One region of the Ottowia sp. SB7-C50 genome, then DNA from elsewhere that is predicted to be linked to it. Evidence: predicted binding sites of a transcription regulator. Region 1 holds the regulator's gene; the other holds the start of a gene.
What was found. The regulator sigma-54, encoded in region 1, starts transcription at its own class of promoters, with help from an activator protein. The targets are predictions, from matches to a motif close to TGGCANGNAANCTGCTTT.
Positions count from the first base shown of each region.

Region 2: R0D99_RS00695 (pilin) is a predicted target of sigma-54. The motif match lies at 5,081-5,098, and genes of this name have one in related genera.

Region 1 covers NZ_CP136995.1:325,373-339,871, reverse strand. Annotated here, with positions in the region: gene R0D99_RS01600 (THUMP domain-containing class I SAM-dependent RNA methyltransferase) at 1-1,160, opposite strand, end outside; gene rpoN (RNA polymerase factor sigma-54) at 1,213-2,904, opposite strand; gene lptB (LPS export ABC transporter ATP-binding protein) at 2,990-3,751, opposite strand; gene lptA (lipopolysaccharide transport periplasmic protein LptA) at 3,769-4,416, opposite strand; gene R0D99_RS01580 (thiol:disulfide interchange protein DsbA/DsbL) at 4,541-5,176, opposite strand; gene R0D99_RS01575 (SPOR domain-containing protein) at 5,428-6,252, opposite strand; partial or broken gene argS (arginine--tRNA ligase) at 6,379-8,051, opposite strand; gene R0D99_RS01565 (glycosyltransferase family 2 protein) at 8,153-9,082, shown strand; gene R0D99_RS01560 (GtrA family protein) at 9,079-9,453, shown strand; gene R0D99_RS01555 (glycosyltransferase family 39 protein) at 9,370-10,932, opposite strand; gene R0D99_RS01550 (ChbG/HpnK family deacetylase) at 11,007-11,864, opposite strand; gene R0D99_RS01545 (DUF2214 family protein) at 11,872-12,321, opposite strand; gene R0D99_RS01540 (LysR family transcriptional regulator) at 12,332-13,309, opposite strand; gene R0D99_RS01535 (hypothetical protein) at 13,512-14,126, shown strand; gene R0D99_RS01530 (acyl CoA:acetate/3-ketoacid CoA transferase) at 14,336-14,499, opposite strand, start outside.
Region 2 covers NZ_CP136995.1:131,195-145,693, reverse strand. Annotated here, with positions in the region: gene R0D99_RS00720 (M48 family metalloprotease) at 1-999, opposite strand, end outside; gene moaC (cyclic pyranopterin monophosphate synthase MoaC) at 1,180-1,689, shown strand; gene R0D99_RS00710 (Wzy polymerase domain-containing protein) at 1,940-2,428, opposite strand; gene R0D99_RS00705 (O-antigen ligase family protein) at 2,436-3,503, opposite strand; gene R0D99_RS00700 (hypothetical protein) at 3,592-4,350, opposite strand; gene R0D99_RS00695 (pilin) at 4,440-5,012, opposite strand; gene R0D99_RS00690 (adenylate/guanylate cyclase domain-containing protein) at 5,323-7,602, opposite strand; partial or broken gene R0D99_RS00680 (FHA domain-containing protein) at 7,615-8,264, opposite strand; gene R0D99_RS00675 (Stp1/IreP family PP2C-type Ser/Thr phosphatase) at 8,377-9,138, opposite strand; gene R0D99_RS00670 (TerC family protein) at 9,168-9,854, opposite strand; gene sucD (succinate--CoA ligase subunit alpha) at 9,979-10,872, opposite strand; gene sucC (ADP-forming succinate--CoA ligase subunit beta) at 10,885-12,045, opposite strand; gene argC (N-acetyl-gamma-glutamyl-phosphate reductase) at 12,228-13,139, shown strand; gene R0D99_RS00650 (hypothetical protein) at 13,182-13,406, opposite strand; gene recX (recombination regulator RecX) at 13,369-13,842, opposite strand; gene recA (recombinase RecA) at 14,397-14,499, opposite strand, start outside.

The DNA.
Region 1 (14,499 bases):
TAGTGGCTCTTCCAGTGCGCGGCCAGGCGCGTGAAGAACTCATCGCCCGCATTGACTTCGGCCGCCGTGCGGGCCGCGCCGTCGGCGCCGCGCTGGTGGGCCAACGTGCCGCTCTGAAAGGCTTCGCGCCCGTGCCCCTTCTGCCCCGCCACGCCGGCGGCGGCGATGCGCTCGCCATACGGCGGGTTCATCAGCAGCACGCCGGGCTGCGCGGTGGGTGGCATGCGCTGCAGCGCGTCGCCGCCGCGCAATTGCACCGCGTGGGCGACACCGGCGCGCTCGGCGTTGCGCTGTGCAAAGTCGACCATGCGGTGGGCGACGTCGCTGCCGAACACGTGAATGGCGCCATCCTTCAAGCCCAAAGCGCCTCCAGCGCTTGCCTGATCAGCGTGAGCAGCTTCTTTTTTTATAGCATTCCACTGCGCCGCGTCGAACGGACGCAGGCGCTCGAACCCGAAGCGCCGCTGCCCGCCAGCCGGCAGGCCCAGGCGCAGTTGCGCCGCCTCGATGACGATGGTGCCGCTGCCGCAGCAGGGGTCGTACAGCGGCGAGTCGACCACGCGCCGCTCGGCCGGCAGCCACCAGCCGCTGGCGGCCAGCATGGCGGCGGCCAGCGTCTCCTTCAGCGGCGCGTCGCCCTTGTCCTGCCGCCAGCCGCGCTTGAACAGCGGCTCGCCGCTGGTGTCGATGTACAGCGTGGCGTGCGTGGCGTCCAGGTGCGCGACGACGCGCACCTGCGGCGCGTGCGTGTCGATGCTGGGGCGCACGCCGCCCGCGTGGGCGCGAAACCGGTCGGCTACCGCGTCCTTCACGCGCAGGGTGGCAAAGTTGAGGCTCTTGAGCGGACTCGCCTGCGCCGTCAGGTCGACGCGGAAGGTCTGTTGCGGCGCAAACCAGTCCTCCCACGCCGCGCCCGCTGCCAGCGCATACAGGTCCTGCTCGTCGCGGTACGGCGCATGGGCCAGCTCGATCAGCACGCGCTGCGCCAGGCGGCTGTGCAGGTTCAAGCGCTGCATCAACGCCCAGTCACCCCGCACGCGCACACCGCCGCGCACCGTCAGCAAGTCCTGGCCCACCAGGCCGCTCAGGCCGTGCACCTCATCAGCAAGAAAACCCTCGACGCCACCGGCGCAGGGAAGAAACAGGGTCAGCAATGTCATGGAGGTGTGGGAATCCAGCAAGCGCCAATGATGCCCCATGCGCCAGCCTCGATCACACGCCCCCGCGCGGCCATGTCAAATGGCCGCGGAGCAGGCCATGCGCGGGCCGCCCAAGCCGGGGTCCCCCCCCGGCGACCAGCGGCGTCCCCCTGGGGGGAAGGCGCCGCAGGCGACTCAGGGGGGGGGCCGTCCTCCTCAAGCTCGCCACCGGAATGCGCAGCGCCTCGCGGTACTTGGCTACGGTGCGGCGCGCGCAGTCGATGCCTTGCTCCTTCAGCATGTCCGCGATCTTGCTGTCGGACAGCGGCTGGCTGGCATTTTCGGCGGCGATCAGTTGCCTGATGAGCGCGCGCACCGCCGTGCTGCTGGCGTTGCCGCCGGCTTCGGTGGCCAGGGCGGAGCCGAAGAAATACTTCAGCTCGAACGTGCCGCGCGGCGTGGCCATGTACTTGGCGGTGGTCACGCGCGAGATGGTCGATTCGTGCACGCCCAGTTCATCGGCCAGTTCGCGCTGCACCATAGGGCGCATCGCCACCTCGCCATGCACGAAGAAGTTGCGCTGCCGCTCGACGATGGCCGTGGCCACGCGCAGGATAGTGTCGAAGCGCTGCTGGATGTTCTTGATGAACCAGCGCGCTTCCTGCAGCCGGCTGGCCAGCGCCTGGTGGCCTTCGCCGCCCTTGCCGCCGCGCAGCGCGCTGGCGTAGAGGTCGTGCACGCGCAGGCGCGGCATCACGTCAGGGTTGAGCTGTACGCGAAAGCGCTGCACGCCGCCCGCGCCGCTGGCGGTGACGATGACGTCGGGCACGATGGCGTTGCGCTCGACGTCGGCAAAGGGCCGGCCGGGCTTGGGGTCGAGCCGCGCGATCAGCGCCATGGCGGCGCGCACCGCGTCTTCGGCGTCGCCCGTCAGCTGCGCCAGCTTTTTCGCGTCGCGCCGCGCCAGCAGGTCGAGCACACCGGGCTGGGCGCACACCTTCAGCGCGCTGGCGATCACCGCCTGCTCGCTGGCCGGCACGTCGCGCTCGGCCTGGCGGCTTTTCAATTGCAGCGTCAGGCATTCGGCCAGGTGGCGCGCGCCCACGCCGGGCGGCTCCAGCGATTGCAGCAGCTTCAGCGCCAGGCTGAAGCGGTGCACCAGTTCTTCCAGCTCCTCCAGGTCGTCGCCCTCGTCGGTCAGCGTGGCGGCCAGCTGGGCGAGCGAGTCTTCCAGATAACCGTCGTCGTTCAGCGACTCGATGAGAAAGTGCAGCGCCGCCCGGTCTTCGGGCGACAGCCGCAATGCCAGCGCCTGGCGGTGCAGGTGCTCGGTCAGCGACTCGTGCGGGCCGCCGCGCTCGCCCGGGTCCAGTTCGTCGTCGCCGTCCGCCCCGCGGGCGCGCGCCGGGGCATCGCCGCCCCATTCGCTGTCGTCGGGCGTGACCTCGACGCTGCCGTCGCCGTCCCAGCTGTCGGGCAACAGGCTGTCGACGGGGGCGTCGCCGGCGGCGCTGGGGTCGTCTGTGGTGGACGCCGCTTCATGGATGCGGTCGCCTTCGCTGACGCGCGTGTCGGCACGGGCCAGCCCGAATTCCTCGCGCGGCGCGGCGTCGTCCTCGCGCTCGAGAAACGGGTTGTCGTCCAGCATCTGCTCGACTTCGCTGGCGAGTTCCAGCGTGGACAGCTGCAGCAGGCGGATCGACTGCTGCAGTTGCGGCGTCAGCGCCAGATGCTGCGAAACGCGCAGCGACAGGCCGGGCTTCATGCGGTCCTTGCAGCGGGCATCGGCCTTGTGCCCCCTCGCGCAGCAGCGGCGGGCAGGCGCGCCAGCGACTCAGGGGCGTGAGCTGTCACAACCTGAAATGCTCGCCCAGGTAGACGCGCCGCACCTCGGGGTTGTCGACGATGTCGGCTGGTGTGCCGGTCGCCAGCACGCGGCCTTCGCTGATGATGACCGCGTGGTCGCAGATGCCCAGCGTCTCGCGCACGTTGTGGTCGGTGATCAGCACGCCGATGCCGCGGTCCTTCAGGAAGGCGATGATGCGCTGGATCTCGATCACGGCGATGGGGTCGATGCCCGCGAATGGCTCGTCCAGCAGGATGAAGCGCGGCTGCGTGGCCAGCGCGCGCGCGATTTCGACGCGCCGGCGCTCGCCGCCCGACAGCGCCGGCGCGGGCGAATCGCGCAGCGAATTCACGTGCAGCTGCTCCAGCAGCTCGGTCAGGCGGCGCTCGATCTCGGCGCGCGGCAGCGCGCGGCCATCGGGGCCGACCTGCAATTCGAGCACGGCACGCACGTTCTCGGCCACGGTGAGCTTGCGGAAGATCGACGCTTCCTGCGGCAGATACGACAGGCCCAGGCGCGAGCGCTGGTGGATCGGCATGTGCTCGATCGACCGGCCATCAATGGTGATGCTGCCCGCGTCGGCGCGCACCAGGCCGACGATCATGTAGAACGACGTGGTCTTGCCGGCGCCGTTGGGGCCCAGCAGGCCCACCACCTCGCCGTTGGCGACGTCGAGCGACACGTCGTGCACCACGCGGCGCGCGCCGTAGTTCTTGCGCAGGCCGCGCACTGCCAGCCGGCTCTGGCCCGCATCGACCGCCGGCATTTCCGCGACCGCCACCTTCACCCGCCTGCCCCTGCTGGCAGCCGGTCGGCCGGGCGCAGCGGCACGGCAGCGGGCGCCGACGGCGGCGCGGCGGGCGCGGCACCGCTGGGGTTGCGCGGTGCCAGCGTGGCGCGCACGCGGCCGCCCGGCGCGGCCGAAGGCGCACCATCGGCGCGCGGCGCGCCGTCGACGGTGTAGACCTCGGTGGTGTTGTTGTAGACGATCACGCTGCCCAGCACCTGGTCCTGCAGCGTGGCGCCGGCCAGCCGGCGCATTTCGGCGCGGCGCAGAAAGCGCACCGTGTCGGCCTTGCCGTCGTATTCGATGGTTTCGCCTTCGCCTTCGATGAATTCGTCGACGCCTTCGCGCTTCTGGCGGAAGAAGGCGCGCTTGCCGGGCTCGGCGAACATGGTGCCGAACTGGTTGCCGTTGGCGTCCTGCCGCACTTCCAGCCGGGCGCCGCGCATCACGATGGTGCCCTTGGTCACCACCACGCGGCCGGTGAAGGTGGATAGCTGCTTCTGATCCTCATAGCGCAGGGCATCGGACTCGATGTTCATGGGCTTGTCGCGGTCGGCGCGCTCGGCCCAGGCCGACGTCGCGCCCAGGGCCAAGGCCATCGCCCACGCCAGCGCAGCTACAGAGGTAAAAAACGGGTGCTTCATCAAAGGCACGCTTTTTGCTTGATCGATGCGTTTCATTGTAGGGCGGTTCGACCGGCCGGCCCGCGGCGTGCGCATGAAAAAAGCCCGCCAGGGCGGGCTTTGGGGGGCACGCGCGGCGCCGCGATCAGCGCTTGCGCTCCTGTGCGATCAGGTTGTTGGCGATCTGGATCATGCGCTCGAATCCGCCGGCCATGGAGCCGTCGGTGTAGTACTTGCCCGCAATGCCCAGCGCCGGCGTGCCTTCGACCTTGTAGGCCTCCTGCAACTGCACCGCGCGGCGCAGCTTGCTGGCCACGCCGAAGGACTTGTAGGCTTCCTCGAACTTGGCGCGGTCCACGCCCTGCTCGGCGATCCAGGGGAACAGCACCTCGGGCTTGTCGACGCGCTTGCGCTCGGTCTGCAGGGCGTCGAACACCTTGCCGTGCACTTTTTCCAGCGCGGCCGGACCCATGGTCTCCAGCGCGTAGTAGATGCGCTGCAGCGGCTCGAAGCTGGTCTGGAAGCCCACGTGCACCAGGCGCACGTTCACGTCCTTCGGCGCCGCCTTCTTCCAGGCGCTGAACATCGGCTCGAAGTTCTTGCAGTGCGAGCAGCCGTACGAAAAGAACTCGATCACCTCGATCTGCCCCGCGGGCGACTCCACCGGCGCGCGCTCCTTCAGCGTGACGTAGCCCGGACCGGACTGGGCATGGGCAGGCAGGGCCAGCAGGCCGGGCAGGGCAAAGGCGGTGGCCCCCAGGGCAAATTCACGACGTTTCATGGGATCAGGATTCCGTTTCTTTCAACAGGCATCAGAGTGGCTGCGCTGCCGGCGAGTTCCGCTCACCACGGCGCCACCGTGTGAAGAATTTGTCAACTTCTCACCCCAGGGCTGCGCAGCAAGCCCTGAAAACGGGCCGCGGAGCAGGCCATTCGAGAACGCCGCGGAGCGGGCTTGCCCCGGCCGCCAGCGTTGTCCCCCACCGGGGGGAAGGCGCCGCAGGCGCCACAGGGGGATTAGCTTTTGGGGGATCACCTCTGCACCCGCACCAGCGCCGAGTCAAAGCCATTGCCATCCAGGCGGTCTTTCACCCGGTCGGCGGCGTCCTTGTTCTGGAACGGCCCGACGCGCACGCGGTAGACGGTGCGGCCGGACTGTTCGCGCTCGGTCACGCGGGCCTCGACGCCCATCAGCTGCAGGCGGGCGCGCTGCGCGTCGGCGTCTTCGGACGTGCGGAACGCGCCGGCCTGCACGAAGTAAGTGAACGCTTCGGCCGTCTGCGCGGCGGGCGCGTTGCCGGAACGGGCGGCCGCCAGGTCACCCAGCGGGTCGTTCGAGGTGGGGCGGGGCGGGCGCGTGGCCACGGGGGGCGGCTCGGACGCCTTGTCGGCGGCGCGCGTGGCAGGCTTGCTTTCCGCCGTGCGCGGCGGCTTCGTTTCGGCCGGCTTGCTTTCGGCCGGCTTCGTTTCAGCCGATTTCACCTCGGCGGGCTTGACCTCTGCCGGCTTGACCACGGCGGGCGCGGGGCGCGCCACTTCGGCCGGCGCCGGAATGGGCGCCGGCTCGGGCGCGGGCGCCACGGTGCCGCTGCTGACGGTGCCGCCGCCGCTGGGCTTGGCCGCATTGCGGTTGCGCAGCGGCGCGTTGGGGTCCCAGTCGCGGTTCTTCTCGGCTTCGGCCGCGTCCTGGCCGCTGGTGCGCGACGTGTTCTTGTTGACGAACGGCACCGGCACCTTGGCGACGTAGATGGCCACGCCCAGCGCCACGGCCAGGCCGAAGACCACGCCCAGGATGACGCCGAGGAAAGTGCCTCCCCCCTTGAGTTGCTGCGCGCCTTCCCCCCAGAGAGGAGGCACCGACAGTGGCCGGTGCAAGCCCGGCCACGGCGGTCGCTGGCATGGCCTGCTCCGCGGCCACTCGGTTCACTTTCACTGCATGCATGCGGTGCGGACGGAAATGAAAAATCATGGTGGGATAACGCGTTACATCCGGGCGGGGGCCGACACGCCCAGCACCGACAGGCCATTGTGCAATACCTGCGCGGTGGCGGCGACCAAGGCGAGGCGGGCTTTTTTCACCGTGTCGTCATCGACCAGGATGCGCTCGGCGTCGTAGTAGCTGTGGTAGCTGGCGGCCAGCTCGCGCAGGTAGAAGGTGACGTCGTGCGGGGCAAAGTCCTGCGCGGCGGCGGTCAGCATTTCGGGGTATTTGGCCAGTTGAAGCATCAGCGCCTGCGCGGCGGGGGTGTCGAGCGGCGCCAGATCGGCATCGGCCAGCGTGCCCAAGTCGCCGCCCCAGGCATCCAGCACCGAGCAGATGCGCGCGTGGGCGTACTGCACGTAATACACCGGGTTGTCGTTGTTCTTCTGCACCGCCAGGTCGACGTCGAAGGTGTATTCGGTGTCGGGCTTGCGGCTGAGCAGAAGAAGCGCACCGCATCCGCGCTGGTCCATTCGATCAGGTCGCGCAGCGTGACGTAGCTGCCGGCGCGCTTGCTGATCTTGACCTCTTCGCCGCCTTTGACCACGCGCACCATGGTGTGCAGCACGTAGTCGGGGTAGCCGGCCGGAATGCCGACACCCGCCGCCTGCAGCCCGGCGCGCACACGGGCGATGGTGCCGTGGTGGTCGGTGCCCTGGATGTTGACGACCTTGGGGTAGCCGCGCTCCCACTTGGTGATGTGGTAGGCGACGTCGGGCACGAAGTAGGTGTAGCCGCCCTCGGACTTGCGCATGACGCGGTCCTTGTCGTCGCCGTAGTCGGTGCTGCGCAGCCACAGCGCGCCGTCCTGCTCGTAGGTGTGGCCGCTGGCGACGAGCTTCTGCACCGCCGCCTCGACGCGGCCCGAGGTGTACAGGCTCGATTCCAGGTAGTACTCGTCAAAGGCCAGGCGAAAGGCGTGCAGGTCCTTGTCCTGCTCGTGGCGCAGGTAGGCGACGGCAAACTGGCGAATGCCGTCCAGGTCATTGACGTCACCGCTGGCGGTGAAGCGGCGGTCGTCGGCCTGCACGGTCTTCTTCGCCAGAAAGTCTGCCGCGATGTCAGCGATGTAGTCGCCGTTGTACGCCGCCTCGGGCCAGCCGGCGTCGCCCGGCTTCAGGCCCTTGGCGCGCAATTGCACCGAGTTGGCCAGCGTCTCGATCTGCACCCCGGCGTCGTTGTAATAGAACTCGCGGTGCACCTGCCAGCCTTGCGTGGCGAACAGGTTGCAGATGGCGTCGCCCAGCGCCGCCTGGCGGCCGTGGCCGACGTGCAGCGGGCCGGTTGGGTTGGCGCTGACGAATTCAACCAAAACACGGCCTGGCGCTTGTCCAGACTGCCCATACAGCTCTTTTTTTGAGAGCACTTCACACACCGTCTGCTGCTTGGCGGCGGGCTTCAGGCGGATGTTGAGAAAGCCGGGGCCGGCCAGTTCGATGGCGTCGGCCCAGCGCTGGAAGGCGGGCGTGGCCTCCAGCGCGGCCTTCAGCTGTTCACCCAGCGCGCGCGGGTTGGTCTTGAGCGGCTTGGCCAGCTGCATGGCGGCGGTGACGGCCAGATCGCCGTGCGCCGCCTGCTTGGGCGATTCGAAGGCGGCCTTGTCGCCGGCGCCGGGCGAGATTCGGTCCAGCTCGGTCGCCAGGGCGCCAAGCAACTCATTCTTCACGGATTGCATCGGCGAATTCTACGGGGGCGGCCACGGCGCGCCCGCCGAATGGCGGCATGATACGCACCGTGAACGCGACCGACCCCCGCCCGCCACGGCTTTCCTGCATCATGCCGGCCTACAACGAGGCCGCCAGCCTGCCGCGCGTGGTGCCCGAGGTGCTGGCCGCGCTGCAGGCGCTGTCACCCGCCGTCGAGCTGATCGTGGTGGACGACGGCAGCCGCGACGACACGGTGGCCGTCGTCACTGCGCTTCAGCAGCAGCACCCGCAGCTGGTGCTGCTGCAGCTGTCGCGCAACTTCGGCAAGGAAGCCGCGCTGTCTGCCGGGCTGGACCACGCGCAGGGGGATGTCGTGTTCATCATGGATTCGGACGGCCAGCACCCGGTGGCGCTGCTGCCGCGCATGCTGCAGGCGTGGCAGCAGGGCGCCGAAGTGGTGTACGCCGTGCGTCGCACGCGCGACGACCAGACCGCCCTGCACCGCAAGCTGGCCGGCGCGTTCTACGGCTTGGTCAACTGGGGCGCGCGCGTCAAGGTGCCAGCCGACGCGGGCGACTTCCGGCTGATGGACGCGCGCGTGGTGCGCGCGCTGCGCGAGCTGCCCGAGCAGCACCGCTTCATGAAGGGGCTGTACGCCTGGGTTGGTTTTCGCAGCCTGGCGCTGGACTACGAGCCGCTGCCGCGCCAGGCGGGCCACAGCCACTACGGGCTGCGCGGCGCCTTCCGCCTGGGCACCACCGGCCTGCTGGCGTTTTCGGCCGCGCCGCTGCGGCTGATGGGGCTGGTCGGCGTGCTGCTGGCGCTGGCGGCGCTGGGCTATGGCCTGTGGGTGGTGGGCGAATACTTCGTGCTGGGCATCGCCGTGCCGGGCTACGCCACCATCGTGGTGGGCATGATGTTTCTGGCCGGCGTGCAGTTGATGGCCGTCGGCCTGCTGTCGGAATACGTGGCGCGCATCTACGACGAGGTCAAGCGCCGCCCGCTCTACCTGGTGGCGCGGCGCACCGGGCAGGGCCTGCCCGCAGACCCGCACGCATGAGCGCGGCACGCACCGGCTTGTGGTTCGGCGTGGTGGGCGTGGCGGCGGCGCTCACGCACGCGGCGGTGTTCGGCCTGCTCCAGTCCGCCCTGTGGCCCGAGCTGGCCAACGCCGCCGGCTTTGCGGTGGCGTTCTTCGTCAGCTTTTTCGGCCACCGTTTCCTGAGCTTTCAGGACGCCGGTACCGGCCTGTGGACGAGCCTGCGGCGCTTTGCCGCCACGGCGCTACTGGGCTTTGCCGTCAACGAAGCCGTGTTCGTGCTGCTGCTGCGGGTCTTCAGCTGGCCGTCATGGCCGGCGCTGATTACCGCGCTGGTCGTGGCAGCCGGGCAGACGTTCGTGCTGAGCCGCTTCTGGGCCTTCCGGCGCTGACTGCCACAGGTCCCAGCGGTCGCCGTCGACCACGCGGCGCCAGCCGGGCGGCGGGGTGAAGTCGATGAGCGCGCCGGCCTGATCCTTCACGCGCGACTGCGCCACCAGCCAGCGCCGCGGCTGCGCGGCAGCCTCGACCAGCGCATCGGGCGCGCGCATCAGCTGGGCGGCGCGCGCCGGCTCGAAATCACCCGCCTCCAGCATTTCGCGCTCCCAGCTGTCGCCGATGCCATCGCGTGTGGCCGGCCAGTGCTGCGCCACCACCAGGGGCGCGGTCAGGCCGGCGATGAAGGGCAGGTCGTAGGGAAAGCTGCCGCTGCCTTCCAGATAGATCGGCTCGCCCGGCGCCGCGCGGCAGGCCAGTTCGCGCGCCAGGTCACCGGTCAGCCGGTGGCGCTGGTTCGGCCCGAAGCCGAACGTGATGACCAGCGCCACCAGCAGCGGCAGCGCGGCCAGCGCCGCAAACCAGCGCCCTTCGTGGCGCCGGCCGGCCATCGCGCGCTGCCAGCCGGCCGCCGCCAGCAGCGCCAGCGGCGGCAGCACCGGCAGCACGTAGCCGATCAGCTTGGAACGCGGGATGGAGAAGAACAGCAGAATCGCCAGCAGCCAGACCCAGGCCAGCAGGAAGGTGTCCTTCGCTATATTTTTGGAAGCGTCATGCGCTGCATCCGCCTGCGCCGGGCGCCGAAACAGCATGAAAATCGGCCATGGGAACAGCAGCGCCAGCAGCCCCACGATGTAGAACCACCACGGGTGCTGGTTGTTGAAGCCGCCGCCCGTGTAGCGGCCGAACTGGTGCGCGCCGAACATGTAGCGCCACAGGTCAGGATAGCGCTGCGCCGCCAGCACGAACCATGGCACGGCGATGGCGGCAAACAGCGCCAGCCCGCTCAGCCACGGCAGGCGCGGCACCTGCCGCCAGCGCCGCGCCAGGCTGAGCCACACGAACAGCACCAGCCCCGGCAGCGCCACGCCAATCAACCCCTTGGACAGCATGCCCAACGCGCAGCACGCGAAGCCGGCGCGCGCCCAGCCGGCGTGCGGGCGCCCATCGTCGGCCGCCAGCAGGAAGGCCAGCGCAAAGCACCAGATGGCGCTGGCGATCCACGACGCCACCAGCATGTCGTGGTTGATGTACTGCCCGCCCAGCAGAAAGCCGGGGCTGAGCGCCAGCATCAGCGCCGCGCGGCGCGCCAGCGGCTCGCCCACCAGCCGCCGGGTGGCAACGAACAGCCCCGCCAGCATCAGGCCCGCCGCCGCGGCCGGCACCAGCCGCGCCACCCACGGGTATGCGCCCAGCACACCCATGGCGCTGGCCTGCAGCCAGTGCAGCAGCGGCGGCTTGTGAAAGAAAGGCAGCCCGTTCAGGCGCGGCACCAGCCAGTCGCCCGACACCAGCATCCAGCGGCTGATTTCGGCATAGCGCCCCTCGTCGGGCAGGGCCAGCGGACGCACGGCGCCCAGCAAGACCAGCAGCACCCAGCAGGCCAGCAGGCCGAGCGGCCAGCGGGGCAGTGCGGAATCGGGGGGGTCGGCTCATCGGCAGCACAGGTTCAAGGGTTCAAGGCGGGCGCCGCACTGTACAACGCGCTGCCACGCGCCAGCTGCGCGCCGGCCTGGGCCAGCGCGCGCGGCAGGTCGTCGCCCGCCAGGCAGTGCCATTCGCGCTGGCGCGCGGCGGCGATGGGGTCGTCGCCCGCGGCGGCGCCTTCGGCCAGACCGGGGTGGCACATCACCACCGTGCCGGCGGGCGCGGCGGCCAGCCAGTCCGCCAGGCGGCGCGCGTAGCTGGCGGTGTCGCCGTCAAAACCGTAGATGCCTGTCAGGCCCGGAGCGCAAGGCAGACCTGCGTCAGCAGCTATCTTTTCAAGAGCATCCGCACCCAGCGCCGCGATCACGCGCGCCTTCAGGTCGCGCTGGCCGCGCGGCGCACGCGAGATGCGCAGCCACGGCCGCAGCGCGTGCGCGCCGTAGCGTTGCTGCAGCGCGCCCACCAGCGCCTGCCGGATGCCGGCGAACTGCTGCACGTGCTGGTGGCCGTCCACGTGGTTGGGCGGCGCGCCCCAGGCGGCTTCGAAGGCGTCGAGCTGGCGCTCGATCTCGGCGCGCGCCGCGGCGGGGTCGAAGCCGCCCAGCAGCGCGCGCCGCATGGCCGCGCCCAGCGGCAGGCCGTGGCCGGCGGCGATGGCGAACGGGCTGGTCCAGTCCAGGTGCAGGCCGACGTCGATTTGGCCGCGCAGTTCGCGCAGCGGCGCGGCGTCTTCGCGCCAGCGCGGCGACAGCACCATGGCGCTGGTGGCGCTCAGCCGCCCCTGCGCCGCCAGCGCGCGGATGCCGGCGCTGATGCCAGCGTCCTGCGCGTAGTCGTCGGCGCAAAGCACGATGGGCTTGCCGCCCGGCCCCGCCGGCATCAGCCCGTCACCCGCCAAAGCCGCGCGCCAGAAACACCGCCGCCAGCGGGATCAGCGCCACCACGTGGGTTTCGGTCATCACCAGCCGGCGCACGCCGTTGACTTCGCCCGCAGGGGGCAGCGAGCCGTCGGCCGCGTGGCGCGCCGCCCAGCGCGACAGCCGCCGCGTGGTGCCGGGCATCATGACGACGGTGACGATGAACAGCGTCAGCTTCAGGTGCAACAGCCAGTTGCCCCAGTACCAGGCCGCGCCCTTGGCGCCGCCGTAGATACGCAGCAGCCCCGTGACGAGCACGGCGGCGGTGGCGACCCACAGCAGCGTGTCGAGGCGGCGCAGGCGCGCCAGCGCGGCGGCGTTCAGCCATTCGGGCCGGCACAGCGCCGCCTGGGCGGAGGCGAACACGATCCAGCCCAGCACCGCGCTGAGGTGAAAGAAGGCAAGCCATGCTTCGGTCATGGCGCGAATGCTACCCCGCCGCCGCGCCGCGCCAGAAGGCCGGGTCGCCGTAGCGCGCGCGCAGGTAGTCCACCCACAGCCGCACGCGCAGTGGCAGGTGGCGCACCGCATGGGGCAGCACGGCGTAGATGCCGTTGGGCGGCGCGGCGAACGCCTCCAGCACCGGCACCAGCGTGCCATCGGCGATCTGCTGTTCTACCTCCCACGTGCTGCGCCATGCCAGGCCCTCGCCGGCCAGGCACCAGTCGTGCAGCACCTGGCCGTCGGAGCAGTCCAGCGGGCCTTCGAGGCGCAGGTAAATCAGCTCGCTGTCGTCCGTGCCGGTGCCGGCAGGGGTGCGTTCGTTGTCCGGCCCCTGGGCATTGCGCGGGACGCGGAACGCCCAGCCCCTCGTCTGCGAGGCGTCGCTGGACAGCACCAGGCAGTCGTGCTGCAGCAGGTCGCGCGGATGGCGCGGCGTGCCGCGGCGGCGCAGGTAGTCGGGCGCGGCCACGCACAGGCGGCGGTTGTCGGCCAGGCGGATGCTGACCAGCGACGAATCGGGCAGGTCGCCCACGCGCACGGCGCAGTCGTAGCCTTCGGCCGCCAGGTCGACCACGCGGTCGGACAGGTTGAGCGAAATGCGCAGGCGCGGGTGCTCGGCACGGAACGCCGGCAGCAGCGGCGCCACGTGCCGGCGCCCAAAGCCCGCGGGCGCCGTGATGCGCAGGTGCCCGCTGGCCTGCAACCCGCCGGCGGTGACGCTGGCTTCGGCGGCGGCCAGTTCGGCCAGCACGCGCTGGCAGTCGTCCAGAAAGGCCGTGCCTTCGTGCGTGAGCGCGATGCGCCGCGTGGTGCGCACCAGCAGCTTCACGCCCAGGTGTTCTTCCAGCGCGTCCAGCCGCCGGCTGACCACCGCCGGCGCCACGCCCTCGGCGCGCGCGGCGGCGCTGAGGCTGCCGCGCGTGGCCACCGACGCAAAGGTCTCCAGCGCCTTGAGCTTGTCCATGGGGGAATTATCGGCAGCGCGCGCCGGCGCGAGGCCGCTGCGCTGTTGGCCGGCACGCCAAGCGACGCCCGCGAACTGCCCCAACCCCTGCGCATGTGCCGCGCCGCAACGCCCCGCACTTGTGCGATCATGGCCATTCTGTCGCGTCTTGTTACATCCATGTCCGCCGCACCGCCCCCCCGCCTCTGCTGGCACTGCCGGCGTGGACGTTCGTGCGCTGAGCCTGGCGCAGTTGCAGAAGCTGGCCGAGCGCGGCAGCCGACGCGCCCGCGCCGAGTTGGAAGGCCGCATGCGCGCGGCGGCGGCCCAAGGGCAGCCGGTTGTCCCCGCGCCGCCCCCGGCGGCCGCAGCGGCCCGCCCGGCCGCGCCCCGCGCGCCCCTCGCACCGCCTGCGCGCGCCATGCCGTCGACACCTGCCACGACGGCGCCGAGGACGTCGGACGACGCGCTGCGCCAGCTGGAGCTGATCGCCCGCCAGGACGAAGCCCGCGCGCGCGCCGACGGCCCGCCGCGCCTGATGGGCATGGTGCTGATGGCCTGGGGCGTGCTGCTGCTGCTGGGCGGGCTCATCATGGCCACGCGCGGCGGCGGCTGGTATTACGCGGGCTGCGGGCTCGGGTCGGCCGCGGTCGGCTGGCTGCTGATGCAGCGCCGGCGCTGGGCCCTGGTGCTGCACGGTGTGCTGCTGCTGGTGGCCATCGCGTGGGCCTGGAAGACCGCACGGGGCAGCATGGGCCTGGCGCTGGTGCAGTCGGCGCCGCTGTGGATCGCCGCGCTGTGGATGGCGGTGCCAGCGGTGCGCGAATCGCTGGAATAGGCCAGACCGGAAACGGAATACCGGACGCGAAGGGCGCGAAGGCTTCGCGAAGGACGCGAAAGAAACCGCCGGAAGGGTGGTGCGCTGGTGTTGGATGCGTCTGCTGCCAAATCTCTAGGTGGTCCGACCGCGACGGCGCCGTTTTTTTAAGTCAAAACATCGCCCAGCGCTTGCTCATAAAGCGCAGACAGCTACCATTAGCATAGCAATCAGTCCCCCGATCCGCCCTTCAGCCGCGACTTGATGAAACCCGTGGTGCCGTAGCGCGTGACGCGCTTGTACAGCTGCGCCATCAGGCGGTGCACCACGTCGGCATAGGCGTCCACCAGTTCGGGGGCGATGCCGAAGTGGTCGTAGTTGACCACCACGTCCA
Region 2 (14,499 bases), 190 kb from region 1:
CAAGGCGGCGGCATACAGCGGGCCGGCGCGGCGCGCCAGCGGCTGGCTGGCAAAGCCGGCGTGTTCGGGCTCGGCAGCCCAGGTGCGCAGCACGTCGACGCCGGGGCGACCCAGCACGCGGGCGCGCGCGGCCACCATCAGCGCTTCCAGGTCGGGCGGCAGTGCGGCCGGCGCCGCGGCGCGCTCGGGGCCGGCGCCGTCCGCCTGCGGCGCGCCGCGGCCCAGCGCCTGCTGGCGCTGCTGCATGTCAGCGATGCGCTGCGTCGTCAGCGGGTGGCTGCGCAGGTAGGGCCAGTCGCCGTTGTCGTTGATGCGCGAGGCGGCCTGCAGCTTTTCGAACATGGTGACGAAGCCGCGCCCGGCAAAGCCGGCTTCGGTCATCACGCCGTAGCCGATGCGGTCGGCCTCGCGCTCCATGTCGCGCGAGAAATTCAGCTGCTGCTGCAGCACCGCCGCCTGTCCGCCCACCGCCAGCGCGGCGCCAGCCTGCGGGTTCTTGCTGGCGGCGATCATGCCCACCACCATGGCGGCCAGCATCAGCGGCGTCTGGCGCTTTTCCTGCCCCAGCAGGCGCGGAATGTGGCGCTGCGTGATGTGCGACATCTCATGCGCCAGCACCGACGCCAGTTCGTCGCGCGACGCCACCGTGCCCACCAGCCCCAGGTGCAGCCCGAAATAGCCGCCCGGCAGCGCAAAGGCGTTGATGGTGCGGTCGCGGCCCAGCAGCACCGTCCAGGCGTAGCGCTCGTCCAGCTCGGGCGGCAGCTCGCCACGCGCCCGCGCGCCGGCCAGCAGCGCACGCCAGATGCCGTCCACGTACTCGCCCACCACCGGGTCGTCGATGTAGTCCGGGTCGCGATACAGCTCGCGGATGATGGTGTCGCCCAGCTTGCGCTCTTCCAGCGGCGTCATGTCGCCCGCATCGCCCAGCGACGGCAGGCCGCGCGTGGCGGGCGGGGGGCTGGTGCCGGGCAGTTGGGCGCCGGCCGGCAAGGCCATGCCTGCAGCTATCAACACAATAGCTGTCACCGCTTTTCTGCAGGGCGCTGCAGCCCGGTCAGGCTTGTAATTCAAGGTGATTCAAAGGCAGCGGCCCGGCCGCCGCGTGCGTATGGCAGGTGCCCGTATGATGCCGCATCGAACCACTGCGTTCCCCCTGATTTGTCACCGCGATCTGCCATGCCGACTTCTTCTCCCTTGACCCACTTCGACGCCCAGGGCCAGGCGCACATGGTGGACGTTGGCGCCAAGCCGGCCACGCACCGCGTGGCGGTGGCCACCGGTCGCATCGAGATGCTGCCCGCCACGCTGGCGCTGATCCGGTCGGGCACCGCGAAGAAGGGCGACGTGCTGGGCATCGCCCGCATCGCCGGCATCATGGCGGCCAAGAAGACGAGCGACTTGATCCCGCTGTGCCACCCGCTGGCGCTGTCGCGCGTTGCTATTGATCTGGAAGCTGTCGACGCAGATGGGACCAGCGCTGCAGCCGTTTTTTGCACCGCCACAGTGGAAACCACCGGCCCTACCGGCGTTGAGATGGAAGCGCTGACCGCCGTGCAGGTGGCGCTGCTCACCGTCTACGACATGTGCAAGGCGGCCGACCGCGGCATGACGATCACCGGCGTGCGCCTGCTGGAAAAGCATGGCGGCAAGTCGGGCAGCTGGGTGGGCGGCGATCAGGGCGGTTGAGCGGTCGGCGCGGCGTGTGGTTTCCAAATCTGCTCACGAATGCATCGAAAGCCTTCAGACCTATCTGGCGCCGTCATTCCCGCGCAGAGCCTGCCCTCGCGAAGGCGGGGGCGGGAATCCAGGGGCTTTCCAGACGACACCGCTGCCGCATAGGCCGTCTGGATTCCCGCCTTCGCGGGAATGACGGGAGTTGCGCAGCACTCGCCCACGCTGGAAGCTCCTGTTTCGATAGCTGGCGGCGCAATCCCCGTCAGCGCTCGCCCGCAGAAAGCTCTGCGTCCGCCGCCTCGCTCGCGCCCTTGAGCTGATCGCGCGCAACTTCCAGCCGTCGCGCGTTGTCCTGCACCCATCGTTCGTGCTCCTGGGCAAACGCAGCGCGAAACCGGGCCAGATGCGCCAGCGCCACGTCGTCGCGGCCCAGCAACGTGGCGCTTTCGATCACGCGAGTGATCACCCGCGGCTCTGGCGAAAAGTGCAGCGACTTCAGCGCCGCCGGCAGCATCCAGGCGGCGTTGTCGCGCACCGCCGGGCGCGTGGTGACGTCGGCAAAGCGCACCGCGTCGGCATACAGCCACGAGCGGCGCGCGTGGCCCATGGCGTCTGCGCGGTAGGGCGCGGCGCGCTCGTCGGCCGGCAGGTAGATCTGGCTGATGCGGTGGTAGTCCCAACCGGCGTAGGCCACTGCGGCCAGCAGCCCCGCGGCCAGCGCCCCGCGCGCGACGCCCGACCCGGCGGCCAAGTTGCCATCATTTTGATAGCTGTCTGCGCCGACCTGGCGCGCGCGATTGGCCCAAAGCAGCCACACACAGGATCAGCGCCGCGATCTGGAACGGCGCGTACCACAGCGGATATTCCACCCCGCTGTGGATGCCGATCACCGCCAGCACGCCCCAGGCCAGCTGCCGCGTCGCATTCGCTTCGGCCCACGGGCGGCCGCGCCACACCGCCCAAACCAGCGCGGCGCAGGCCAGCAGCGCCGCCGGCACGCCCAGCTCCACCGCCAGGTGCAGCGGCAGGTTGTGCGCGTTGTCCAGGATGTGGCAAAAGCGCGGGCCGTCGTACAGCGTGGTGTAGTGCGCGTAGGCCAGCTCGCCCCAACCCCAACCGAGCCACGGCTTCAGCGCGATCAGGTGCAGCACGTTGCGGTACAGGATCAGCCGGCTGCCGCAGGTCGATTCGGCATGCTGCAGGCGGTCCACCAGCGCGCGGCCGGCCAGCCCCTCGCTGTCCTGCAGCAGCCACGGCAGCGCCAGCGCCGCCAGCGCAAACATGGTCAGCGCCCCCACCGCCGCCAGCGCCGCACGGCGCGCTGAGCGGCCGCCGCGCCAGCCCCACCACAACGCCAGCGCCACCACGGCCAGCAGCTCCACCAACCCCACGCGCGACGCCGTCGCCGCCAGCGCCACCAGCAACAGCGCCCCCACGCCCGCTGCCGCACCCCAAGGCAAGACGCCCCGCGCACGCAGCCAGCGCAAGGCCAGCAGTCCGATCGCCAGCAACGTCGCCAGCTGATTCGGCTGGCGCAGATTGCCAAACGCCTGCCCCGGCTCTGCGATGTTCACCCAGGGGTAAAACGGCGCCTCGCGGTTGAAGTACTGCAGCAGCGCGATCAACGCGCTCACCCCCGCCGCCGCCGCCCACCCCGTGGCCGCCGCCAGCGCCGCCCGCTCAGGCTGGCGCGGCCACAGGGCCAGCAGCACCGCCGCCACGCCGGCCGACACCAGGTACGGCAGCATCGACGACAACGGGCCCAAGGTGAATGGCCAGAGCCAGGGCAGCGCCACCAGCAAGGCGCAGAGGGGAACGAAGGGCATGGGGGAATTGTGCCGAACCGCCTTTCAGTACTGAGCAGGGCCGGTGCGCTTCATGGCGGCCACACACCAGCCCCACTGGATCACACCGCTAAAACCCGTCGACTGGGGCGTAACCAACCATCCTGACGCCACGATCCAGCAGCGCGACCCAGTCCTTGTTTTTGCTGGACGTCAGGGGCAGATAGGTCAAATTGTCCATGTCGTGCCCCGTCTTTTTTGCCGCTTCGCGCAGCAGTTCTGCGGCTTCCGGGCGCCGCGCAATCAGTTCTGCAAGCGGTTTGGTGCGCTGCGCCATTTCATGGGCTTGCTCGGACATGGGCACCCAAAGGTTCGGGCGCATCGCTGGCGAGATACCTGCCAACCCCAACTCCACGTTCTGAAAAAAATCAGCGTTGCTGGCCGCACGTCGCGTGGCGACTTCCATCACACCCCACGCTGGCAACGCTTGAAAACCCTTCGGTGCCTTGGGAAGCGAATCACCGTCAATTTCGTTGGCGGTCACCACCACCAGACGATCCACCTCAAACCCAAGGACTGCCGGCCGGGCCACCCAGACGCTGTGCATGCCATAGGCCAGTGCCAGGATTTGCACCAGTCCTATCAGGCCGAAGTCCAGCATGCGCTCGCGCAGTGACTTTTTGGGGCTGGCCACAATGAGCGTGAGCAGCGGCCCACACACCACATCGACGGCAAGAACAAGCAGATAGATACCTGTCACCCCGAGCATTTGCCGGTACGGCATGGGATACCAGAGGCCGAACACCACGAAGGCCGACATCGCCGCCACGAAGGACGAGATAACAAGATGCCGCAGGGCATACCGGCCAGCAAAGCGAAAGCGCGTCATGGGGAAATCTGTCGAAACACAAACAACAAGGCGCCCGAAGGCGCCTTGTTGTTCATCATGCCTTAAGCCGTAAGGCTCAGCCGTTCATCTCAACGGCATTCGGCCGGCGCATACTTGGCAGGGAGCGTGCCTGTGACCCTGTTCGCCAGCCCGCGGCCCGTTGCGGCCTGGTTGGTGACGCTGGCGCATGCCCAATCAATAGCGCCTTGGGACGTGGCGACCGGCGTAATCCCATTGACATTGGGCGAAAACACCACGGTATTTCCGTTCAAGCCCGTCGGAATACCGTTACCAGCGGTTGCAGCCACTGCTACCGAAACCACCCAGTTGGCCAGCGTGTTATCTGTAGCGGCACAATCGGCAGCGGTGGGGGTTAAAACTGTAGCGCCGACGCAATAGTTGACGACGTACTTTGACGCTTTCTGAGCAAACGGGGTCGCATTGATGGACGTTGCCACCGAACTCAGGCCGGTCAAGCCATCGGACTGAAAACCTTCGCTCAGCGCGCTCTTGGCGCTGGACGCCGCGATGACGGCTTCGCTGACCTTTGCACGCACCGTGTAGTCCTGATAAGCCGGCAGCGCAATGGCGGCCAGGATACCAATGATCGCCACGACGATCATCAACTCGATCAGGGTGAAACCTTTTTGGATGGCTTTCATTTCCGATTCCTTCAAGAAAAAATGGACATTGGGAGACGTTGCAAGTGCGTCCGTCGCACACCTTGTGCATTGCATACGGCGTGCCAAGGTCGGAATGCGCTCTATTTCGTATCCGTTTTCACGGCTTGAGGCGATTTGCGACAATTTGCGACGCCCTGTCACGGGCTCACCGGCGACAAAGTTGGCTCACCGCCGCCCAGTGGTGAGGGGGACGACAATTTTTGTCAGCTTTTTGCGTACGGAAGCAGCGCTTCGAATACAACCATTTTGATAGCAGCATGTGCTTTGCACATGAGCATGAAGGGGCGATTTATTGGGTATCTTGGCGCTGAGACGTGGCCACTGGCGTTTGCTTGGCGCCGAATACCGTCGTTCCGTCCCAGTCGGCTTCTGAAGCGCTGTCTTGCCGGGCCGCCAGCCGTTCAGCATACAAGTCCAGCAGACGACTGTCGGGGTGGCGCTGCTGCAGCGTGGCAAGCCGTGACCGGAATTCGCCAAAGCGCCCGGCGCGCCACAGCGACAGGGTTTGCTGCCACTCGGCCAGTTCGGCTTGCAGCGCAGCGTCGGCGGCGCCTTCAGCGGCGCGGGCGGTGTAGATGGCCACGGCCTGGTGGCGGCCTCGGACGCGCACGCGGTCCAGCTCCTGCCAGACGTGGCCGCCGGCGGCGCTGTGCTCCACGGTGGCCTGGGTAGCGACCAGGTCAACGCCGTACAGACGCGTGAGGTCCTGCAGGCGGGCGGCCAGGTTGACGGCGTCGCCGACGACGGTGTAGGCGCGGCGCAGGTCCGAGCCCATGTTGCCGACCGAGACGACACCGGTGTTGATGCCGATGCCGACGGCCACGGGCGGCTCGCCGCGCGCCAGGCGTTCGGCGTTGAGCTGGCGCAGGGCGTCGATCATGGCCAGCGCGGCGTCGACGGCGCGGCGGGCGTGGTCGGGCATGGGCACGGGGGCGCCCCAGAAGGCCATGACGCAGTCGCCCATGTACTTGTCGATGGTGCCATGGTGCGCGCGGATGACGTGGCTGAGGCGGGTCAGCACGTCGTTCAGCAGCGCCTGCAGCGCCAGCGGCTCCATGGTTTCGGACAGGGTGGTGAAGCCGTGCAGGTCGCAGAACATCACCGTCAGCTCTTCGGCGCGCGCCTGCATGCTGTAGCGCTCGGGGTTGCGCACCATCTGGCGCACCAGCTCGGGCGGGACGTAGGTGGCGAACTGCTGCGCCAGCTCGCGCTTGGCCCGGCTTTCGACGAAATAGCCCAGTGCCATGTTGACGGCCAGGGCCGTGAGCGTGAGCGCCAGCGCGCTGGCCAGCGGCAGCACCAGCCCAGCGCCCATATACAGGCCGGCGTCCAGCGCCAGCAGGCCGCCCAGCACGGCGATGCCCAGCGCCAGCGCGCCCGACACCGGCAGCATTGGCAGCCCGAAGGCCAGCAAGACGCCCAGCAGCGCCAGCAACACCACTTCGTAGCCCACCGCATAGTCGGGCCGCACGGCGATGCGGCCGTCGAGCATGCCGGAGATGAGGTTGGCGTGTACTTCGACGCCGGGATAGACCTCGCCAACCGGCGTGGCGCGCAAGTCCATCAGCGCCGGGGCGGTGAAGCCCAGCAGGACGTAGCGGCCTTTCAGTGCGCCGGGCGCGAGCCGGCCTTCCAGCACGTCGATGGCCGAGACGTAGCGAAACGAGCCGCCGCGCGGACCGCCCGGCCCCCGGAAGGGCACCAGCGCGGTGCCGCGCGCGTCGACGCGCACGCGCAGTGGGCGCGCGCCTTCGCCCAGCACGATGGTCGCCAGGGGGCCGCCCGGCTGGCCGCCGACGCGTTGGGTGCGCAGGGGCGGGTCGCCGCGGCCGACGCGCAGCATGGCCAGCGACAGGGATTCATACAGGCCGCCGTCGAACGCGGCGACCAGCGGCGCGGCGCGCAGCAGGCCGTCGGCGTCGGTCACGGCGTTGAAGAAGCCGGCGCCGCGGGCGGCCTGGGTCAGCGCGGCGATGTTGCTGCCGTAGCCATTCCATTGCAGCATGCCGGGCGGCGCCGGTGCGAGCGGCGCCACGGGCGGCGGCAGCGTGCCGGAGCGGCGGCCATCGCGGTCGCTGCTGAAGTAGTAGCCCAGCACGGCCGGGGCGCGGCGCAGCGTGTCGGCCAGCACGCGGTCGTGATCGAGGCCCGGCTCGGCGCGCCGCAGCCAGTCGACGAAACCGGCGTCGCCCTGCAGCTCGCCGCGCGCCAGGCCCTGCAGGTGGGCCAGGCCCGAGCTGCCGTCGGGCTCGGCGAACACCACGTCCAGGCCCAGCGCGGCCACCTGCTGGCGCTCGGCCAGTTCGCGCACCAGGGCGGCCACGCGCGCGCGGTTCCAGGGCCACTGGCCCAGGCGCGCCAAACTCGGCTCATCGACGTCGACGATGACCACGCGCTCGTCCAGGCCGCGCGGCATGGTCAGGCGCAGGCGCGTGTCGTACAAGGCGCTGTCCAGCCGGTGCAGCAGGGGCAGGCTGAACAGGCCGGCGGCGTGCGCCAGAGCCAGCAGCGCCAGCAGCGCCGTGGCCAGCACACGCTTGCGGTGGCGCCGGAGGGTCGTCCAGGCCATGCGCGCGTGACGTCAGCGGTCGATGAACTCGAGCCGGACGCCGCCGAGGTCGATCTGGTCGCGGTTCTTGAGGGTGATGGGCCCGGCGTCGGTGCCGACACCGTTGACCGATGCCACGTACTGGCCCTTGACGTGGGCCAGGTCGAAGCCGTGCGGCCTGCGCGTGATGGACGCCACGGCCACGCCGGGCTTGCCCAGCGTGGTGACCACCTTGGTCAAGGCCATCTCGCGTCCGGCGGACGTGCCGTTGATGACCCGCACGCGGGGGCCGGTGGCATCAGGCGATCCGGCCAGGGTGCCAAGTCCGAGTCCAGCGCCGACGCGCCGCCCGCTGCGGGCGCCGAAGCGGCGGGCTGGACGGCGGCCCGCGCCGCGTCGCTGTCGAGGAACCTGATCTTGTACTTGCCAATTTCGATGAGGTCGTCGTTGGCCAGCAGCTGGCTGGCGACGGGCTTGCCGTTGACGTGCGTGCCATTGGTGCTGCCCAGGTCTTCCAGCGTCACCCGGCCGTCGGACATCTGCAGCAGCGCATGCTCGCCGCTGACGGCGAGGTTGTCTATGACGATGTCGTTGTAAGGCCGCCGGCCCAGGGTCGAGCGGTCCTTGGTGAGCTGCACTTCCTTGACGACGATACCGTCGATCGAAACGATCAACTTGGGCATGAACGGATCCCCTGACTTTTGGCAACTGATTGTAAGTACGAAAAGTCCGTGCCAGTCACGGCCGAGCCCACCGAAAGCGCCCAGCAGCCTTATGGCCGCGCCATTGCGACCGTCAGGCCGTCTGCTCGGGCAGACCGGGCACCCCGATCAGCACCACCGACACATTGTCGCGTCCGCCGCACGCGTTGGCGCCGTCCACCAGGCGCTGGCATCGGTCTGCCAAGGGTTCATCGCTGTCCAGCAGGGCGGCAATGTCGTCGTCGCCCAGCATGTCGTTCAGGCCGTCGGAGCACAGAAGCAACACGTCGCCCGGCGCCATGGGCGCGTCCGTCAGCTCAAGCAGTACCGTGTCTTCGACGCCGAGCGCGCGGGTCACCAGGTTGCGGTTGCTCGAAACCGCCGCTTCGGCGGCGGTGATGAGTCCGATGTCGAGCTGCTCCTGCAGCAGCGAATGGTCGCGCGTGAGCTGTACCAGGCGACCCTCGCGCCAGCGATAGGCGCGCGAATCACCGACGTGCCCGATCACGGCCACGCCATCGCGCAACACCGCCATGACGAGCGTCGTGCCCATGCCGGTGTAGGCGTCGTTGGCGTGCGCTGCCTCGTAGATGGCCCGGTTGGCCTGGTCGACACAGATTTCCATGGCGCGCCGCACGTCGCGCGCCCCGCCGTCGGCCTGCGCCAGCCAGCGCGCCAGATCGGACGCGATGAGGTCAACCGCCATGGCGCTGGCGACCTCGCCCGCGTTGTAGCCGCCCATGCCGTCGGCCAGCACCGCCACGCCGTGGGCCGGATCGACCCGCACGGCGTCTTCGTTGTTGGCGCGCAGGCGGCCGACGTCGGTCAGCGCCGCAAAGCGGTAGTCAGACGACACGCAGGGACAGGGCGTTTGCGGCCCCACGCTCACGCGCTGGCCCGGGACGCGCGCCGCTGCAGCCAGCGCCCCAGAAACACCACCACCACGGCGCCCGCCACGGCGGCGGCGTAATGCATCCACGGATACGCTTCGACGACGCCATGCAGCGCCGTGTCGTTGATCATGGTTTCACCGCCGACCCAGCCAATGAGCGCGGCGCCCAGCACGACGATGATGGGAAACCGCTCCATCAGCTTGATCATCATGGTGCTGCCGAAGATGACCAGCGGAATGCTGATGGCCAGGCCCAGAATCAGCAGCGTGGTATTGCCCTGTGCGGCCGCCGCGACGGCGATGACGTTGTCCAGGCTCATCACCAGGTCGGCGATCAGGATGGTGCGGATGGCCGTCATCAGGTTGCCCTGTTCCTTGTCGTGACCGCCTTCGCCTTCGTCGTCTTCGCCCAGCAATTGCACGCCGATCCACAGCAGCAGCAGGCCGCCGATGACCTGCAGATAAGGCAGGGCCAGCAGCTTGGCCGCCACCACCGTCAGGATCACGCGCAGCACCACCGCGGCGCCCGAGCCGAACAGCACCGCCTTTTTCTGCTGGTCAGGGGGCAGCGAGCGCGCCGCCAGCGCAATGACGACGGCGTTGTCGCCCGACAGAATGATGTTGATCCAGATGATCTTGACCAGGCCGATCCAGAAGTCGGGGCCGAATGTCATTTCCATCGATGTCTCCTGCGCTTGCTGATGACGACAAAGCGCTCCTGGGCGGATCGCCCGGAGCGCTTGGCTTTGTTTTGAAGGGCGTCGGCGGCGCCTGTGCGTGCAGGCGCGCTGCCGGAGGCGAAGCTTACAGCATCGCCTTCAACAATTTGCCCATTTCCGACGGGTTGCGTGTGACCTTGAAGCCACACTCTTCCATGATGGCCAGCTTGGCGTCCGCGGTGTCGGCGCCGCCAGAGATCAGCGCGCCGGCGTGGCCCATGCGCTTGCCGGGAGGGGCGGTGACGCCGGCGATGAAGCCGACGATGGGCTTCTTCATGTGGTCCTTGCACCAGCGCGCGGCATCGGCCTCGTCGGGGCCGCCGATCTCGCCGATCATGATCACGGCATCGGTGTCCGGGTCGTCATTGAAGGCCTTCATGACGTCGATGTGCTTCAGGCCGTTGATCGGGTCGCCGCCAATGCCCACGGCGGTGGACTGGCCGATGCCCAGCTCGGTCAGCTGCGCCACGGCTTCATACGTCAGCGTGCCCGAGCGGCTGACCACGCCCACGCGGCCGGCCTTGTGGATGTGGCCGGGCATGATGCCGATCTTGATCTCGTCGGGCGTGATGATGCCGGGGCAGTTGGGCCCGAGCAGCAGCGTCTTCTTGCCGCCCTTGGCTTCCTTCTCCTTCATCTTGTTGCGCACGTCGAGCATGTCGCGGATGGGGATGCCCTCGGTGATGCAGACCACGAAGTCGAGGTCGGCCTCGACGGCTTCCCAGATGGCGGCAGCGGCGCCTGCGGGCGGCACGTAGATGACCGAGCAGGTAGCGCCGGTTTCCTTGGCGGCGTCCTTGACGGTGGCGAAGATCGGGATGTCGAAGATCTTTTCGCCGGCCTTCTTGGGGTTCACGCCGGCAACGAAGCAGTTCTTGCCGTTGGCGTATTCCTGGCACTTCTCGGTGTGGAACTGACCGGTCTTGCCGGTGATGCCCTGGGTGATGACCTTGGTGTTCTTGTTGACAAAGATGGACATGTTCAGGGCTCCTTACTTGACGGCGGCGACGACTTTTTGCGCGGCTTCGGCCATGGTGTCGGCGCTGATGATGGGCAGGCCCGACTCGGCCAGCATCTTCTTGCCCAGGTCTTCGTTGGTGCCCTTCATGCGCACCACCAGCGGCACCTTCAGGTCGACCGCGCGGCTGGCGGTGATGACGCCCGTGGCGATGGTGTCGCACTTCATGATGCCGCCGAAGATGTTGACCAGGATCGCCTTGACCTTGGGATTCTTCAGCATGATCTTGAAGGCCTCGGTCACCTTCTCGGGCGTGGCGCCACCGCCGACGTCCAGGAAGTTGGCCGGCTCGGCGCCGAACAGCTTGATGGTGTCCATGGTCGCCATGGCCAGGCCCGCGCCATTGACCAGGCAACCGATGTTGCCGTCGAGGCTGATGTAGGCCAGGTCGAACTTGCTGGCTTCGATCTCGGCCGGGTCTTCCTCGTCCAGGTCGCGCAGGGCCACGATCTCGGGGTGGCGGAACAGCGCGTTGCTGTCGAAGTTGAACTTCGAGTCGAGCGCGATGATGTTGCCCTTGCTGTCGCGGTTGAGCGGGTTGATCTCGACCAGGCTGGCGTCGGTGTCCATGTAGCAGGTGTAGAGCTTCTTGAACACGTCGACGGCCTGCGCCGTGCTGTCGGCGGGGATGCCGATGCCGTCGGCCAGTTCCTTGGCCTGCGCGTCGGTCATGCCGGCCAGCGGGTCGACGAAGACCTTGATGATCTTCTCGGGCTGGCTGTGCGCCACTTCCTCGATGTCCATGCCGCCTTCGCTGGACGCGATGAAGGCGATCTTCTGCGTCGCGCGGTCGGTGACGACCGAGACGTAATATTCTTTCTGGATGTCCGCGCCGTCTTCGATGTACAGGCGGCGCACTTTCTGGCCCTCGGGGCCGGTCTGGTGCGTCTTGAGCTGCATGCCCAGGATCTGCGTGGCCAGTTCCTTGACCTGTTCGATCGATTTGGCGACCTTGACGCCGCCGCCCTTGCCGCGGCCGCCGGCGTGGATCTGCGCCTTGACCACCCAGACCGGGCCGCCCAGCTTCTGCGCTGCCTCGACGGCCTCCTGCACGGTGAACGCCGGGATGCCGCGTGGCACGGGTACGCCGAATTGACGCAGGATCTCCTTGCCCTGGTATTCGTGGATCTTCATGAAGGCCTCTGGGGGTGATTGAGTGAAGGATTGAGCGGGCCGGGCCGCATGGCAGGTCGCTGGCTCGACCCCGAAGGCCGAATGCAAGCTGCTGCGCGCGAATGTATCATGGTGCGATGCACCAATTGTGCGCCTGGGGCTTACGCACCCATGACGCAGCAGCGCTGACAGGAAGGACTGAAATGGCAAAGGTTTTCATCGACGGCGAGGCAGGCACCACCGGACTGCAGATTCGCGAGCGCCTGCAGGGCATGCCGGGCGTGGACGTGGTCAGCATCGACCCCGCGCGCCGCAAGGACCCGGAGGCCAAGCGCGCCATCATGGCCGAGGTCGACCTGGTCATCCTGTGCCTGCACGACGACGCCGCGCGCGAATCGGTCGCCATGATCGACAGCCTGACGGGCAAGAAGCCGCGCATCATCGACGCCAGCACCGCCCACCGCGTGGCGCCCGGCTGGGTCTACGGCTTTCCGGAACTGTCGCGCGACCAGCGCGCCGCCGTGCAACAGGCCGAGCGCGTGGCCAACCCCGGCTGCTACGCCACCGGCGCCATCGCGCTGCTGCGCCCGCTGGTCGATGCCGGCCTGCTGCCGCCCGATCACCCGATCGCGCTGCCGTCGGTCAGCGGTTATTCCGGCGGCGGCCGGCAGATGATCGAGGCCTACGAAGCCGGTGGCGCGCCCGCCTACGAGCTGTACGGGCTGGGCCTGAAGCACAAGCACGTGCCCGAAATCATGGAATACGGCCGCGTCACGCGCCGGCCGATCTTCGTGCCGGCGGTCGGCAATTTCGACCAGGGCATGCTGGTCGAGTTGCCGCTGCACCTGGACCTGCTGCCCGGCCAGCCCGACGCGGCGCGCCTGCTGGACGCCTACCGGGCGCACTACCGCGGCGCCGAGGCTGTGAGCGTGGAAGACGCGCCCGAATCGGGCAAGCTGGACGCGGTGGCGCTCAAGGGCACCAATCAGCTGGAAATCCGCGTCTTCGGCAACCCCGAGGCACGCCAGGCCCTGTGCGTGGCGCGGCTCGACAACCTGGGCAAGGGCGCCAGCGGCGCCGCGGTGCAGAACCTGAAACTGATGCTGGGCGTCTGACCCGGCGACCGCGCCGCACAACGGCCCGCGCGGCCAGCGCGGTCACCGCGGACTGAGGATGAATGCGGCGGTATCGGCAAACTCGGCGGCGAGTTCGCTGCCCACTTGCTCGGCAATGGCGTCGACCAGCGGGTTGAGGTGCGGCAGCAGTTCGTCGAGCGTGAGGGCGCGTTCGATCTTGCGGCTGTAAGCGATTCCACCTTCGCCCAGGTGGCGGCGCGCTAAAGCTTCAGGCGGAGTCGTCTTCGCCCGCTCCGCCCAACACACGGCGCGCGATGTCGCCGGAAAAGCCTCGCCCGGCCAGGAAACGCCATTGACGGGCGCGTTCGGCGGCATCGGAGGGCAACTGGCCGAACTTACGGCGCCAGACCTCTTTCGCCCGCGCCAGTTCGGTGGCGCGCAGTTGTTCGGCGGCCTCGGCCATCACCGGGGCGGACAGGCCCTTGGCGCGCAATTCCTGCATCACGCGGGCGCCGCCCAGTCTGTTGGCACGGCGGTGCAGCACCGATTCGGCCACGCGCCCCTCGTCGATGAAGCCCTTGGCCGTCAGTTCGTCCAGCACCTTTTCAATGGCGTCTGGCGCATCGTCATCGGCCATATGGCGGGCCAGCTTGGCCGCCAACTCGGTGCGCGAGTGCTCGCGCGCCGCCAGATAGCGCAGCGCCCGGCCTTTGAGCGAGATGCGCGACGGGAGGGATGGCATGGCGATTACTATGATTTCAATAGCTTAATACGTTACTGAGCAAGCGCTGGGGGCCGATTGGATGCTGCACTGGGCCTTTGGCGAGGAGCGTCGCACGGCAAGTGCGCCCCGGACTGCGCCGCCGCAGGTCGCCCGGCAATGCCGGACGACTCGCGGAACTTGTTGGCGCCGGTACACCGCGCTCCGGCTGATTGATCCCATAGCTATCCACTTGAACAACTCCGCTCACAGCGTCACTCCCGCGAAGGCGCGAGTCCAAGGGGCATTTGCAGGCATCGCGGCGGGTTGATGCATGGATTCCCGCCTTCGCGGGAATGACGAAATTGGTCCTGTCGTTTACGTCGACGCAATAACTTGCGCTTCGCGGGTGTCAGCGTGAGGTGAAATTGCGTCCACCTCGGCTTGCGCCTCAGTCACGTCGTCTTGCTTCACCGCGGGTCGCCCGGCGATGCCGCGCGAATGCGAACACGGTTGTAGCTTCGGCCCGGCCGCTGACGCGGCCTTCACGTCGGCTGCGTCGACATGACGCCTGTGCTGAAATCGCGCACCTCGGCTCACGCCTCCGGCGCGTCGGCTTGCGCCGCCGCCGGTCGCCCGGCGATGCCGAGCGACTCTCGCACCTTGTTTTCAATCTCCCTGGCCAGTTCGGGGTTCTCG